Jeotgalibacillus aurantiacus: one gene and its partners. The protein of the gene in region 1 interacts with the protein of each later gene in a pairwise test. Links are inferred from orthologs where the notes say so. Each region holds a gene or a part of one and is shown in the gene's direction. Other genes may lie near its edges.

Region 1 (4,802 bases):
GCATGCTGAACGGTGCAGGCATACACTAATGATGACGAGCCTTCCGGAATCGATTTCATATAGTTGATGATTTGCAGGTTACGAGTTTGATCAGCAGCAAGTATCTGCAGAAATTCCGAGCTGAGATCGTGGTCGTCCTGATTGAACAGATCATCTGTCACCTCGGTTTCCACCCCGTCCTCATGCAGGATGAAAACCGGCTCCGCTAAATAACCCTCTTTCCTAAAATAGCGAAGCGGATGATCGTTATACTCCTTCATATCCGGGAATGAAGGATGGATGAGATAGGCATCGAACTGATCGACAAGCTTCATCGTTTCGTCGTTGCTGCGGCCCGGAGTGGCAGTGAGACCGCAAATCGGAAACAGGTCATCTCCCGCAAGCTCCCTTGCTCTGTCAAACAATGCACGATAGCTTTTTGCCGTAGCATGGTGGGCTTCATCAATAATCATCGCGCCGCAGTTTGCCAGAATCTCCTCAAGCGCCTCATCCCCGCTCTGGATCCGGGAATAAAGCTGCTGGATACTCGCGATCACCGCACCGCCAATCATATCCTCCACCTCAAACTTCTTACCGCCAAAAAAGCGGTAAATCCTCAGTGCTTCAGGGAATTCGCGCTCCTGCCACATTTCGCTGATACAGGAAATCGCCTGCTCGCAAAGCTCCTCGCCCTGCGCGATCCACAGCATATATTTACCCTGCTCAAACCGTGGCTGCATCCAGTCAATAAAGCTCTCAACCGCAACACGCGTCTTCCCGCCCCCGGTTGGCAGCGTCACAACACATCGGGTTTTATCCTGTTCCTTATTCAAAACCTCCAGCATCCGGCTTTTTAAGCCAACCTGGTACTCCACAAGCTTCGGAACCGCACGCCTCGGCTCAATATCCTGAATCGCATCCGTGCTGTGATCCTTTGGAATCGAAATGCCTGAGAACACAAGTGGAAAATCAAATGCCGTCACAAAATCACGTGCCCATCTGCCACCAATGAGCCACTTCTTTTTCGCAAGCGCCGTGCGCATATAAGTCGGAGACGTAATCGCCTTCCCCTGCACCTTATTCCGCTCATAAAGCGCCATCAACCTCTCCTCAGAAAGCTGTCGCAGCAAATGAATCCGCAAATCGCGAACCTCCTCACTGCTGCCCGCAAATAAATACGGTCCCTTCTCCACAATCAACATCTGCGCAATCCGGACCTCATCCGCCGCCGGCTCACGCAAATCCCTGAACACGCGAACCAGCTCCTTATACCGCTCTCTGCCCATCAGCTTCATCAGGCTATTCATTTTCACGCCATATGTATGTACCAGCAGCTCCGCCGTCTGTCTAATTTCCTCTTCAGTCGGTAATGCATTCAATGATGGTTCTCCTTTCGATGTAAATCTTGATTCTATTATAAGGGTTATGCGTGAGGCGTGGGGACGTATATTTTGAATCATTCGTGGGACGAAAAAGAAACGCGGGGACGGAGATCATGTATCATTCGAAGAACGAAATTCAACCAACATACTGTTCGGGACTTTTTTCACTAAACTCACAAACTCCGGCTGTAACCTCACGAATACGCGGCCGCAGCTGACGAACTTGGTCTTTAACCTCACAAACTTCGCGTCTCACCTGACGAATTTCCATCGTGAGCTCACGTTGATCAAGGGAACCATTTTTCTTGAGAGGAAGCCGTGGCGACGTAGGTCCTTTTACACTAAACTCACAAACTTTCCCGCAAGCTTACGAACTCGCACACGCAACTCACGAATCTGCCGCCGAACCTCACAAACTCTCCCGCTAACCTCACGAATTCATCCCACCACCCCAATTTGATATGATAAAAACAAACAAAACTCAGAGGTGCGTATGGAAGCTGTACATTGGTTGGTTAAAAGGGTGCGGCAGCGGATCATGGACCGTCGATATTCGGTCAATGAGATTCTGGCGGGGCGGTATCAAATTGAGAAAGTGTTGCAGAATGGGAGTTATGGGATCATTTATTTGTGTGAGGATTTGAACACGGACAATAAATGCGTTGTGAAGCAGATGCGAAAAAGCAAGCGGAAGGAAAATATAGAGAATTACGCAAAAGAGACGGAGATTCTTCAACAGCTGAATCATCCTGGCATTCCGGCTTTTATAGAGGCGTTCTCCCATGGCGAGGAAGTATTCTTTTCCATGGAGTTTGTTGAGGGCAAAAATGTGGAGGACACATTGTTTGCGTCAGGACAGCAATATTCAGAGAAGGAATGTCTGGCGCTTTTGAAAAAGCTGACGGAAATCGTTTGTTATATCCATCAGAATGGCATTTTTCATGGGGACATCAGGATTCCAAATGTGCTGCTTCATGGGGAAGAGGTCCACCTGATCGATTTCGGTCTGGCGAATACGCTTAGAGACGGAGATCTGAAAGAGTGCGAACTGCTCGCACAGGATGACTTTTTTGATCTGGGTGATTTCCTGCTATTTCTGCTTTACTCGTCTTATGAGGGGGACACGAAGAGAAACCAGCCATGGACCGAGGAGCTCCGCCTGCATCCACAGACCACACTGCTGCTGAAACGGCTGTTGAAGATTGAACGTCCTTACTACCATTGTGAAGAGGTTCTTGAAGATATAGATAATCTAATCAGCCAGCCCACTAAAAAGACTCCGTCATAAACGGAGTCTTCAGTCTGTCAATCAGCTGCTTGAGTAGTGTCTTTTCTTTTTGTAATGGTGTGAGCCATACATAGGATTGCGGCCTCGGCGGCTGCTACTGCTGCTTCCGTAATACTTGCGTCTTTTTCCGCTGCTTGAGCCGTGACGATAAGATCTTCTGCGCCCACTGCTGCTTCCCCGCTTACTCAACTCTTTCGAAATGCCTTTCATGATCTTTTTAAACATTTAAGCATCCTCCTTTTGAGTAGAGGTGTTCTTACTCTCCAGACAAATACACCCTCTATAATGAGCATACGGTGGATAAAGAATTTGTACAACTAATATCCCTTGAAATGCGGGTACGAGATTGCTTTGAAAACAGTGTTGTGGTGTAGGTCTTATTACACTAAACTCACAAATTTTCCCGCAAACTGACGAATCCGCGGACGGAACTCACGAACTTGCCTGAGAACCTCACGAAAGTCGCGGCTAAACTGACGAATTTCCTTGGGAAATTCACGATGGTCAGCACACCATCTCAGGCCGGGGAGGCGTAGGCCTATTTACACTAAACTCACAAACTTTCCCGCAAGCTCACGAATCCGCGGACGGAACTCACGAACTTGCCTGAGAACCTCACGAAAGTCGCGGCTAAACTGACGAATTTCCTTGGGAAACTCACGTTGGTCAGCGGCACCATTTCAGTCCGGGGAGGCGTAGGCCTATTTACACTAAACTCACAAACTTTCTTGCAAACTGACGAATCCGCGGACGGAGCTCACGAACTTGCCTGAGAACCTTACAAAAGTCGCGGCTAAACTCACGAATTTCCTTGGGAAACTCACATTGGTCAGCGGCACCATATCTGTCCGGGGAGGCTTAGGCCTATTTACACTAAACTCACAAACTTTCCCGCAAGCTCACGAATCCGCGGACGGAGCTCACGAACTTGCCTTCTAACCTCACAAAAGTCGCGGTTAAACTGACGAATTCCAACCCTGACCTCATAAACCCTACCCACACCAAAAACGCAAATGCCTCTCATCCGTAGACCGAATGATGCAGCATTTGCGTTTTTTGTATCAGTTTATTGTTCCGCCCGCATTCAGGTAGCGTGCATTGAATTCCTGAACGAATTGGTTGACGATGTTAGTGTCATGAATGATGAGCATGTTTTCGTCATTTACGTTGTTGCCGTTGTTGCTCCAGTTTGTTGATCCGACCACGACTGTCGGGTCACTCGTAGTGTCCGCATCGATGATCATGGTTTTGCTGTGAAGTTTACGGTCTTCGTTTGCTTTATAAACCGGTGCAGGGTTTGCCCAGCGTGTATTTGGATTATCGACGCTTGTCTGACTGGCTGTGCGGCCGGTCATATCCACGCTTGCACTCCACCACTGGTTCCAGAAGCTGTAGTCAAACAGCCCTTTTACATCAAAACCGGTAAGCGTGCCCTCGAGATCATTGTAGGAGCCTTCATATTTATGTTTCAGCTCGTCGACAAGACCCTGATCGCTCCAGGCAAAGATGGTGAAATAAGCATTGAGATCTGCTTCATTTTTAACCAGCTCTCTCATACGGCCCAGTGCATCATCACCTGTAGAGAAATAAACCTCTACCATTTTGCCGCCTACATCAAAGATATGCTGGGTATTGTCTGTTTTTCCGGTACCGAAATTAGAAATCATTGCATCCGGGATCAGCGTATTGCTGCCCCACATTTCGTTAAATTCCGTTTCATAGGCATTTGCCACTTCAGGTGCATGGAGCTCTACAACGTGCTGCTGATTTCCGCCAAGTACGCCGTTTGCCATATTTTCCTCTGAACCGTAAAGCCCTGTTACAGTAAAGTTCCAGCTGCCGGTAAATACCCATTTATCATCCACAACGGCAAACTTGTTGTGCATTTGAACACCTGGAGAATAGTAAGTACCATCTGTTTTTTGCTCAGCGTCCACAAATAAATATCCTGTATAGTCCGTACTTCCAATCGTATAAGTGCCATACTCAAAGTCACTTGGTTCTGCAGGCAATCCATACGATGTTCGCAATGCCGCATCCTCTACTGCGAGCATAGCAGAATCAGAAAAAACCTGAATATCATCTCCGGTGCCAAGCGTACCATCCCGGCCACGCACCATTTTCTCTATGTATAATCGCATCACTGTAAAGCG
Region 2 (4,781 bases), 850 kb from region 1 along the record:
GTCTGCTTGGTGCTCTTGGGATTCTGGCAGTAGGGTTAAAGCTGAGGTTTTCGTCCTCCAGTAAAGAAACCGTGGCATAAAAAAAGGGATCAAACTCAACATTGAGTTTGATCCCTTTTTTTATGTGACACTTCATGAAATGCTACGCACTATTTAGTGAATGTAAGGTTTATCAAATTACTGTTAAAAGCCGTGAATTTTCTGTCGTAACGACAACGCTTTCTGTTGATCGCCAGGCTGTTTATGTCGCCTCCCTTTAAAACAAGCGAGGCCTTGTCGTAAGAGCGCGCGGTCTTGTCATAAGCTTCAGTTTTAATGTTGATCGCGAGCAGATTTCTGTTGATAGAAGGAAAGAATGTGTTGTAAGAGCGGTATGAATTGTCGAAAAGAACTCGCGCTGCTCGCGTGACAAACAGAAGGTGTTTTGTTTATGGGTTGTGGACCGAATTGTTGATCGCTGAGTCATTTCTGTTGAAAGCACTTGGCTTTCTGTCGACCGCCAGGCTGTTTATGTCGACTCCCTTTAAAACAAGCGCGATCTTGTCGTAAGCTTCAGCTTTAATGTTGATCGCGAGCAGATTTCTGTCGCTAGAAGCAGCGAATGTGTTGTAAGAGCGGTATGAATTGTAGAAAAGAGATTGCGCTGCTCGCGTGACAAACAGAAGGTGTTTTGTTTTGGGGTTGTGGACCGAATTGTTGATCGTTGAGTCATTTCTGTTGAAAGCGCTCGGCTTTCTGTCGACCGCCAGGCTGTTTATGTCGACTCCCTTTAAAACAAGCGCGATCTTGTCGCAAGCTTCAGTTTTAATGGTGATCGCGAGCAGATTTCTGTCGCTAGAAGCATCGAATGTGTTGTAAGAGCGGTATGAATTGTCGAAAAGAGATTGTACTGCTCGCGTTCCGACAATTCATGAAGAGTGCATCATTCAAGCAAACCGCTTGTGAGACATTGAGAGGTCATTTCTCCATAATCATTGCATCAAACCCAGCATTCTTCAAAGCTTGTGCCTGCTTTTTCGCATTTTCAATCGAGCTGAATGCACCTGTCTGGACGAGATACAGTGTTTTTTTGACACCGATAAAGGTAAGGATAGCGGCTGCGATGGTGTGACCGCAGAGGGTCCGGTAATCCTCACTGGCCAGGAGCTTTTTTTCTTCTCTATTGGTCATAAAGCCGCATTCAATTAACACCGCAGGCATGACGGTTTCTCTCAGAACGTGAAAATTTGCCGTTTTGATGCCGCGGTCTTTACGCCGTGTCTCTTTAATGAGTGAGTAGTGAACGGCTTCTGCAAGAGACCTTGACTGCGAGTCGTTTTTTGAGTGGATATACGTTTCGATCCCGTGGACGTCATTCCAGTTTCCTGATCCATAAGCATTGGCGTGAATAGAGATAAACAGCGCTGCTTTTTCGCGATTGGCCAGGTCTGTCCGCTCTTTTAATGGAACGTCCCGGTCATCGCGATGCGTCAAGATGGTTCGTATTCCTTGTGATTCGAGCTTCTTTCTTGCAGCCTGGCAGACAGCCCGGTTAAAGGCAAACTCTCTCATCCCATCCGGACTTCTTTTACCCGGTGTGTTGTAGCTGTGACCTGCATCAAGAACAATCGTTGCCATAGAGTTCCTCCTCGTCAATCAAGTTGCATCATGAAAAAGATCGTATGACGAGTGGAAATCAGACACCTTTTCACAGGATGTTTCGGTCATCTAATCTAGTGAATCAATTTTCAAAGTGCTACAATAGACAGTATGTGAGAAAACATGCAAGGAGGCTTCTTATGCCAAAGGTAACGACGAATGATATTATTGAAAAATTTGGTCTGGAGCTCGTCAGTGGGGAAGAAGGGATTCACCGTCCTGTAACGACGAGTGATATTTCAAGACCCGGACTCGAGATGGCGGGTTATTTCAGCTATTATCCGGCTGAGCGGATTCAGCTGCTTGGACGAACGGAAATGTCTTTTTATGAGCTTCTTTCGACTGATGAAAAGAAGGATCGGATGGGCCAGCTCTGTACGGACAATACACCGGGGATTATTTTATCCCGCGATATAGAGGTTCCGGCTGAGTTAATTGAAGCTTCTGAACGTAATCAGGTGCCTGTGATGAAGACGCCTGTGAAGACAACGCGGTTCTCAAGCCGTCTGACAAATTTCCTTGAAAGTAAGCTTGCGCCATCCACTGCCCTGCATGGTGTGCTGGTTGATATTTATGGAGTCGGTGTACTGATCACAGGGAAGAGCGGTGTCGGTAAAAGTGAAACCGCACTCGAGCTCGTCAAGCGTGGTCACCGACTTGTAGCGGATGATAGCGTGGAGATTCGTCAGGAGGATACAGATACGCTGATCGGTTCTTCACCTGAGTTGATTGAGCATTTGCTTGAAATCCGCGGACTCGGCATCATCAATGTGATGACGTTGTTTGGTGCGGGTGCTGTCCGCAGCCATAAGCGGGTGACGCTGGTGATTGATCTTGAAATCTGGGATAAGACGAAGCAGTACGATCGTCTTGGTCTGGATGAAGAGACGATGAGAATTATCGATACAGACGTCACGAAAATTACGCTGCCGGTTCGTCCCGGACGAAACCTGGCCGTTATCATTGAAGTCGCTGCGATGAATTTCCGTTTGAAGCGGATGGGAATGAATGCGGCTGAGCAATTCTCAAACCGATTAAATGACATCATTGTAGATGGAGATCATGACGATATTTAGGAGGAAATCAGATGCTTTTTACTGCACAGCCCATTGATCCGGTTGCGTTCAGTATCGGCCCATTAAGTGTTGCCTGGTATGGACTGATTATCGGAACGGGGATTGTTCTTGGATATATACTTGCTAATCGCGAGGCGGATCGCCTTGGTATGCCAAAAGATATGTTTGCTGACCTGCTAATCTGGGCCGTTCCGATTGCGATCATTTCAGCGCGGATTTATTATGTTGCGTTTCAGTGGGATTTTTATTCCCAGAATCCAGGTGCGATTATTCAAATCTGGAATGGCGGGATTGCGATTCACGGAGCGCTGATCGGTTCGATTGCAACCGGTATTGTTTACGCGAAAATCAAAGGATTATCCTTTTGGAAAATCGTTGATATTGCCGCGCCTAGTATCATTTTGGGCCAGCTGCTTGGGCGCTGGGGGAACTTTATCAACCAGGAGGCCCACGGTGGTGAAGTATCCCGCAGCTTTCTGGAGGGTCTTTTTATCCCCGACTGGATTATTAATCAGATGTATATCGAGATTGACGGGACGTTTGCTTATTATCATCCGACGTTTCTGTATGAATCTTTATGGAGTCTCGTAGGTTTTGTTCTGCTGCTTGCTCTTAGAAAAGTAAATCCGTTACGCGGTGAAATTTTCTTATTTTATGTGATCTGGTATTCGATTGGCCGGGCCTTTATTGAAGGGCTCAGAACAGACAGCTTAATGCTGACGGAAACGATCCGTATTGCACAGGCGTTATCCTTTGCGCTGATTGTCATTGCACTGGCAATTCTTCTTTACCGCCGTTTCGGTAAAGGCATTACGACCCGTTACGCAGATAAGCAAAATTAGGTGGCGGTATACATGACGAAAAAGACGTGGCTTGACGGACTAAAAGCAGGGCTTCAGACGACGTGGACACTCGGAAAAGTCATTTTTCCGATCACGTTTTTGATCACAGTTCTGCAATTTACGCCGGTTCTGCCATTTATCACAGACTTAATTGCGCCGTTTATGGGATTGTTCGGACTGAGCGGGGAGGCCGCGGTTCCGCTCGTTTTAGGGAATCTGCTGAATCTTTATGCCGGGATTGCCGGAATTCTTTCACTGGAAATGACGGTAAAAGAAGTGTTTATTATTGCTGTTATGCTGTCATTTTCACATAATCTGCTCATTGAGACCGGCGTGGCGCTAAAGGTTGGGGTAAAGCTTTGGGTGGTTTTACTCGTGCGTCTCGGGCTTGCCTTTACATCTGCGATTATTATTAATCTCGTCTGGCAGGGCGGCTCTGACATTGCGCAGTATGGCATGGTGCCGCCTGGTGATCCGGATGTCAGCGGCTGGGGAAGCATTTTACTGCTTGGACTGGAGAAAGCGGCATTTGGTATTCTTCAGCTCGCATTGATCGTTATTCCACTGATGATTGTCATTCAGATTATGCGTGATTTAAAATGGCTGGACGTTTTTTCTAAATGGATGGCACCGGTCACAAGAGGACTTGGAATGAAAGAGAATACGTCTATGACCCTTGTAGCCGGGCTGACGATCGGACTTGCATACGGTGCAGGCGTCATGATTAAGGCAGTAAAAGAGGATGGGGTCAGTAAAAAGGATGCAACACTTGCCTTCATTTTCCTCGTCGCCTGTCACGCGATCGTAGAGGATACGCTGATTTTTATTCCACTCGGCATTCCGATCTTACCGCTTGTGATCATCCGTGTGACAACAGCTGTATTATTGACGATCATTGTGGCAACAATATGGAACCGATACGAAGCAAAAGTGAGGGAACCGCAATATGAGCAAAATTGATACTGTATTATTTGATCTGGACGGAACGCTAATCAACACAAACGATTTAATCATTTCGTCTTTTCTCCATGTCATGGATCATTATTATCCAGGTGAGTATGGGAAAGAGGACGTGCTGAAATTTATGGGACCGCCGCTGTTTGATTCGTTCAATGCGCTGAATCCTGAAAAAACTGAAGAGATGATGGCTTTTTACCGTGAATATAATCTGCGGATGCACGACGAGCTCGTCACAGGGTTTGAGGGTGTTGAGCAGACGGTCAAA
Region 3 (3,343 bases), on another replicon or contig:
GTACAGGAGCGCAAAGAAGAGCTCGAAGTCCTTTGGAAGAATCAGCTGGCCCAGGACTCGAAAGAACGTGTGATCGAAGTAATGCCTGAGCATGTGTTTGAAGCAACGAGCTCAGAATTCTTTGAAATCATTCTCCTGAACATTCAGGAAAAAGATCAGGAATATCAGCAGAAGCTTCAGATCTTTTCTGACAAAATTGTTCGCCTTGGGTGGCCGATCGCCCTTGTCGTTCAAGGTTTACGGGAATTTGTCCATGTCATTCATGAAGACTTAATTGAACAGGGGACAATCACAAAAGAAAGCGAAGGAGAATATCTTGAGCACCTTGATAAATGGATGACCCCCATGGCCAACGAGATTATTCATACATACGCCTCCACATGGGAAAAAACCGTTTCTCTCCAAAAGATGGCCCTTCAGGAACTATCAGCTCCCCTCATTCCGGTTGTTGACCAGATTTCTGTCATGCCGCTTGTCGGAACAATTGATACTGAACGCGCACGACTTGTGATGGAAAACCTTCTTGAAGGAGTCGTCAATCATCGTGCAGAAGTCGTACTTATTGATATTACGGGTGTACCGGTTGTAGATACAATGGTCGCGCACCATATCATTCAAGCTGCGGAAGCCGTGAGACTCGTTGGAGCCAAGTGCATGCTTGTCGGAATCCGTCCGGAAATTGCCCAGACGATTGTGAATCTCGGCATTGATCTGGAACGCTTCATTACCACAAGTACGATGAAAAAAGGGATGGAGCTGGCGCTTGAGATGACAGGTCGAAAAATCGTGGAATTGGAGGGATAGGCTGTGAGAATTCCCATTTTGAAGTTGAAAGATTGCCTTTTAGTGTCGATTCAATGGGAGCTGGATGATCAGACAGCTCTGGAATTTCAGGAAGATCTTTTGAAGAAAATACATGAAACCAATGCACGCGGCGTCGTAATTGATATTACCTCCATTGATTTTATCGATTCTTTCATAGCCAAAGTGCTCGGTGATGTGATAAACATGTCGAGGTTAATGGGAGCGAAAGTAGTGATCACAGGGATTCAGCCCGCAGTGGCAATAACATTAATAGAGTTAGGCATCAGGCTGGACGACGTTATGACAGCCCTCGACCTGGAAAAAGGTTTAGAGAAACTTCAACAGGAATTGGGGGACTGACCAGATGGAAATCCAATCCTGTGTAACCATTCTGAACGAATGGGATATCGTAGCTGCTCGTCAGCTTGGTAGAAACGTAGCGAAAGAGCTGGGATTTGGAACCGTGGATCAGGCTAGAATTACAACGGCCATCAGTGAACTTGCCCGAAATATTTATTTGTATGCCGGTCAGGGACAGCTGTGTATTGACCGATTAAGTGAGAACGGCAAAACGGGTCTAAGAATTATTGCACTGGATGACGGTCCGGGAATTCCAGATATACGCAAAGTAATGGAAGACGGTTTTTCAACATCAGGGGGTCTTGGAGCTGGCCTTCCGGGAGTGAGACGGTTAATGGATGATTTTAACATCGACTCAAACCCAGGGGAAGGAACAGATATCCGCGCGACGAAATGGCTCCGTTAGGAGGGTCATATTGAAGATGAATTTGCAGCAATCGATGGAAAAAAAGTACATGGAAATCCTGAATGAATATATGCAAAATCAGTCTGAGCAGGCTCTTTATGCTGCTCAGCAATTCAGCAGGCTGGCGCTTGAGAAAAAAATGCCACCTGAAGAAGTGATCAGTGTGCAAAAAAGTGTTATGCAGGAATTAATGCCCGACCTCCCTGAGGAAGTCTGGCATTCTTTTGATATCCTTCTTGAAGTCATGACCGCATACGGATTTGCTTTCCGTGAGCACCAGAGTCTGTTGGATACACAAAAGGAATTGAAAAATGAAATGGAGATCGCCTCTAACGTTCAGGAAACATTGCTGGGTACATCTGTGCCGACAGTTGACGGTCTTGAAATCGGGGCACTCAGCGTTCCTGCCAAGCAGATGAACGGTGACTATTTCCATTTCGTGCATGACGGGGATCACTCGGTTAACGTGGCAATCGCTGACGTAATCGGAAAAGGGATCCCGGCTGCATTGTGTATGTCGATGATCAAATATGCCATGGACAGCCTACCGGAATACCGGAAAGATCCGAGTGCTGTACTGGAAAGTCTGAACAGAGTGGTGGAACAGAACGTGGATGACTCGATGTTCATCACTATGTTTTACGGCATGTATGAGCTTCGGGGGCATATTCTTCATTTTGCTTCAGCCGGACACGAACCCGGCTTTTTTTATCAGCATAAAGAAAAAAGATTCCTTGACCTTGAAGCGAAGGGACTGCTTCTCGGAGTTGATAAAGATGCCAAGTACAGGCGCTATGAACAACAGGTTGAGATTGGCGATATGATCATTTTGATGTCTGATGGCGTAACAGAATGCAGAACTGATGAAGGGTTTATCGAACGGGACACACTTGTTTCATTTATTAACGAGTATATTGAACTTCCTCCTCAGGAAATCGTCAATAAAATCTTCCGGGATCTGGAACGACTTCAGCATTTCCAGCTTCGTGACGATTTTACGTTAATCATTATGAAACGGACAAAATAATATCGGAATGCGTTTTAATCAATCGGAACTAGGGTAGTTTACAAATACATTCCGTGCAGATATCAGAAGAGGTGGAAAAGGATGAACATTACAGTTACAACAACCGAACAGACTGACGAATTAGTTCGTATCGCCATTTCAGGTGAAATTGATGCGTACACTGCACCTGTTTTGCGCGAAAAAACAGAGCCATTTACAAAGCAGGAGAACCTGACTGTGATTGCCGATCTATCTGAAGTCAGCTACATGGACAGTACAGGAATCGGTGTTTTTGTAGGCTTGTTCAAAGGGATTAAAGCAAATGGAGGACACCTTCAGCTGATTGGTCTTTCCGACCGTCTGAAGCGTCTTTTCGACATCACGGGACTAGCTGACATCATGGACATTAATCCCGAAGTAAAAGGTGGAATAGACTGATGAAACCATTTGATTATATTGAGATGAAGATCCCCGCCAAGGCTCAGTACGTTGGCGTCATCCGACTGACAATCTCCGGGATTGCGAGCAGGATGGGGTTTACGTACGATGATATCGAAGACTTGAAAATCGCTTCCAGTGAGGCGATTACGAACGCTGTTCAGCATGCATATTCAGACGATGATGAAGGCGAAGTAGTCGTCGGATTCGCTCTATATCATGACCGCCTGGAGGTCATTGTGGCTGACCATGGATCAAGCTTTGATTTTGTCAAAGTGAAAGAAGAGGTAGGTCCTTACAATGAGGATGCGCCTGTCGACATGCTTCGT

Evidence for each region.
Region 2: the proteins of H7968_RS04195 (region 1) and hprK interact in binary tests that used the Bacillus subtilis proteins (3 or more experiments, as listed by UniProt). The link is inferred for Jeotgalibacillus aurantiacus from one-to-one orthologs.
Region 3: the proteins of H7968_RS04195 (region 1) and H7968_RS12730 interact in binary tests that used the Bacillus subtilis proteins (3 or more experiments, as listed by UniProt). The link is inferred for Jeotgalibacillus aurantiacus from one-to-one orthologs.

The regions. Positions count from the first base shown.
Region 1 is NZ_JACNMS010000001.1:881,937-886,738, forward strand. Bases 831-3,774 are described here. They hold H7968_RS04195 (serine/threonine protein kinase), read left to right. Parts: upstream 831-1,899; coding sequence 1,900-2,649; downstream 2,650-3,774. Other genes in these bases: H7968_RS04190 (DEAD/DEAH box helicase), read right to left, coding at 831-1,358; H7968_RS04200 (hypothetical protein), read right to left, coding at 2,667-2,816; H7968_RS04205 (phospholipase D-like domain-containing protein), read right to left, coding at 3,711-3,774. Outside these bases: more of H7968_RS04190, read right to left, coding at 1-830; more of H7968_RS04205, read right to left, coding at 3,775-4,802.
Region 2 is NZ_JACNMS010000001.1:32,848-37,628, reverse strand. What follows is about bases 824-3,746. They hold hprK (HPr(Ser) kinase/phosphatase), read left to right. Parts: upstream 824-1,778; coding sequence 1,779-2,714; downstream 2,715-3,746. Other genes in these bases: H7968_RS00220 (nucleoside recognition domain-containing protein), read left to right, coding at 3,569-3,746; lgt (prolipoprotein diacylglyceryl transferase), read left to right, coding at 2,726-3,556; H7968_RS00235 (N-acetylmuramoyl-L-alanine amidase), read right to left, coding at 958-1,617. Also shown: H7968_RS00240 (hypothetical protein), read left to right, coding at 1-80; more of H7968_RS00220, read left to right, coding at 3,747-4,516; pyrophosphatase PpaX, read left to right, coding at 4,503-4,781. UniProt on the Bacillus subtilis protein: Catalyzes the ATP- as well as the pyrophosphate-dependent phosphorylation of 'Ser-45' in HPr, a phosphocarrier protein of the phosphoenolpyruvate-dependent sugar phosphotransferase system (PTS).
Region 3 is NZ_JACNMS010000003.1:608,306-611,648, forward strand. Bases 182-2,869 are described here. They hold H7968_RS12730 (anti-sigma regulatory factor), read left to right. Parts: upstream 182-1,168; coding sequence 1,169-1,570; downstream 1,571-2,869. Other genes in these bases: H7968_RS12720 (STAS domain-containing protein), read left to right, coding at 182-804; H7968_RS12725 (STAS domain-containing protein), read left to right, coding at 808-1,164; H7968_RS12735 (PP2C family protein-serine/threonine phosphatase), read left to right, coding at 1,587-2,597; H7968_RS12740 (anti-sigma factor antagonist), read left to right, coding at 2,679-2,869. In the rest of the region: more of H7968_RS12720, read left to right, coding at 1-181; more of H7968_RS12740, read left to right, coding at 2,870-3,014; anti-sigma B factor RsbW, read left to right, coding at 3,014-3,343. UniProt on the Bacillus subtilis protein: Provides the crucial link between the upstream module (communication of environmental stress) and the downstream module (integration of the environmental signals with signals of energy stress) that compose the signal transduction pathway controlling the sigma-B factor.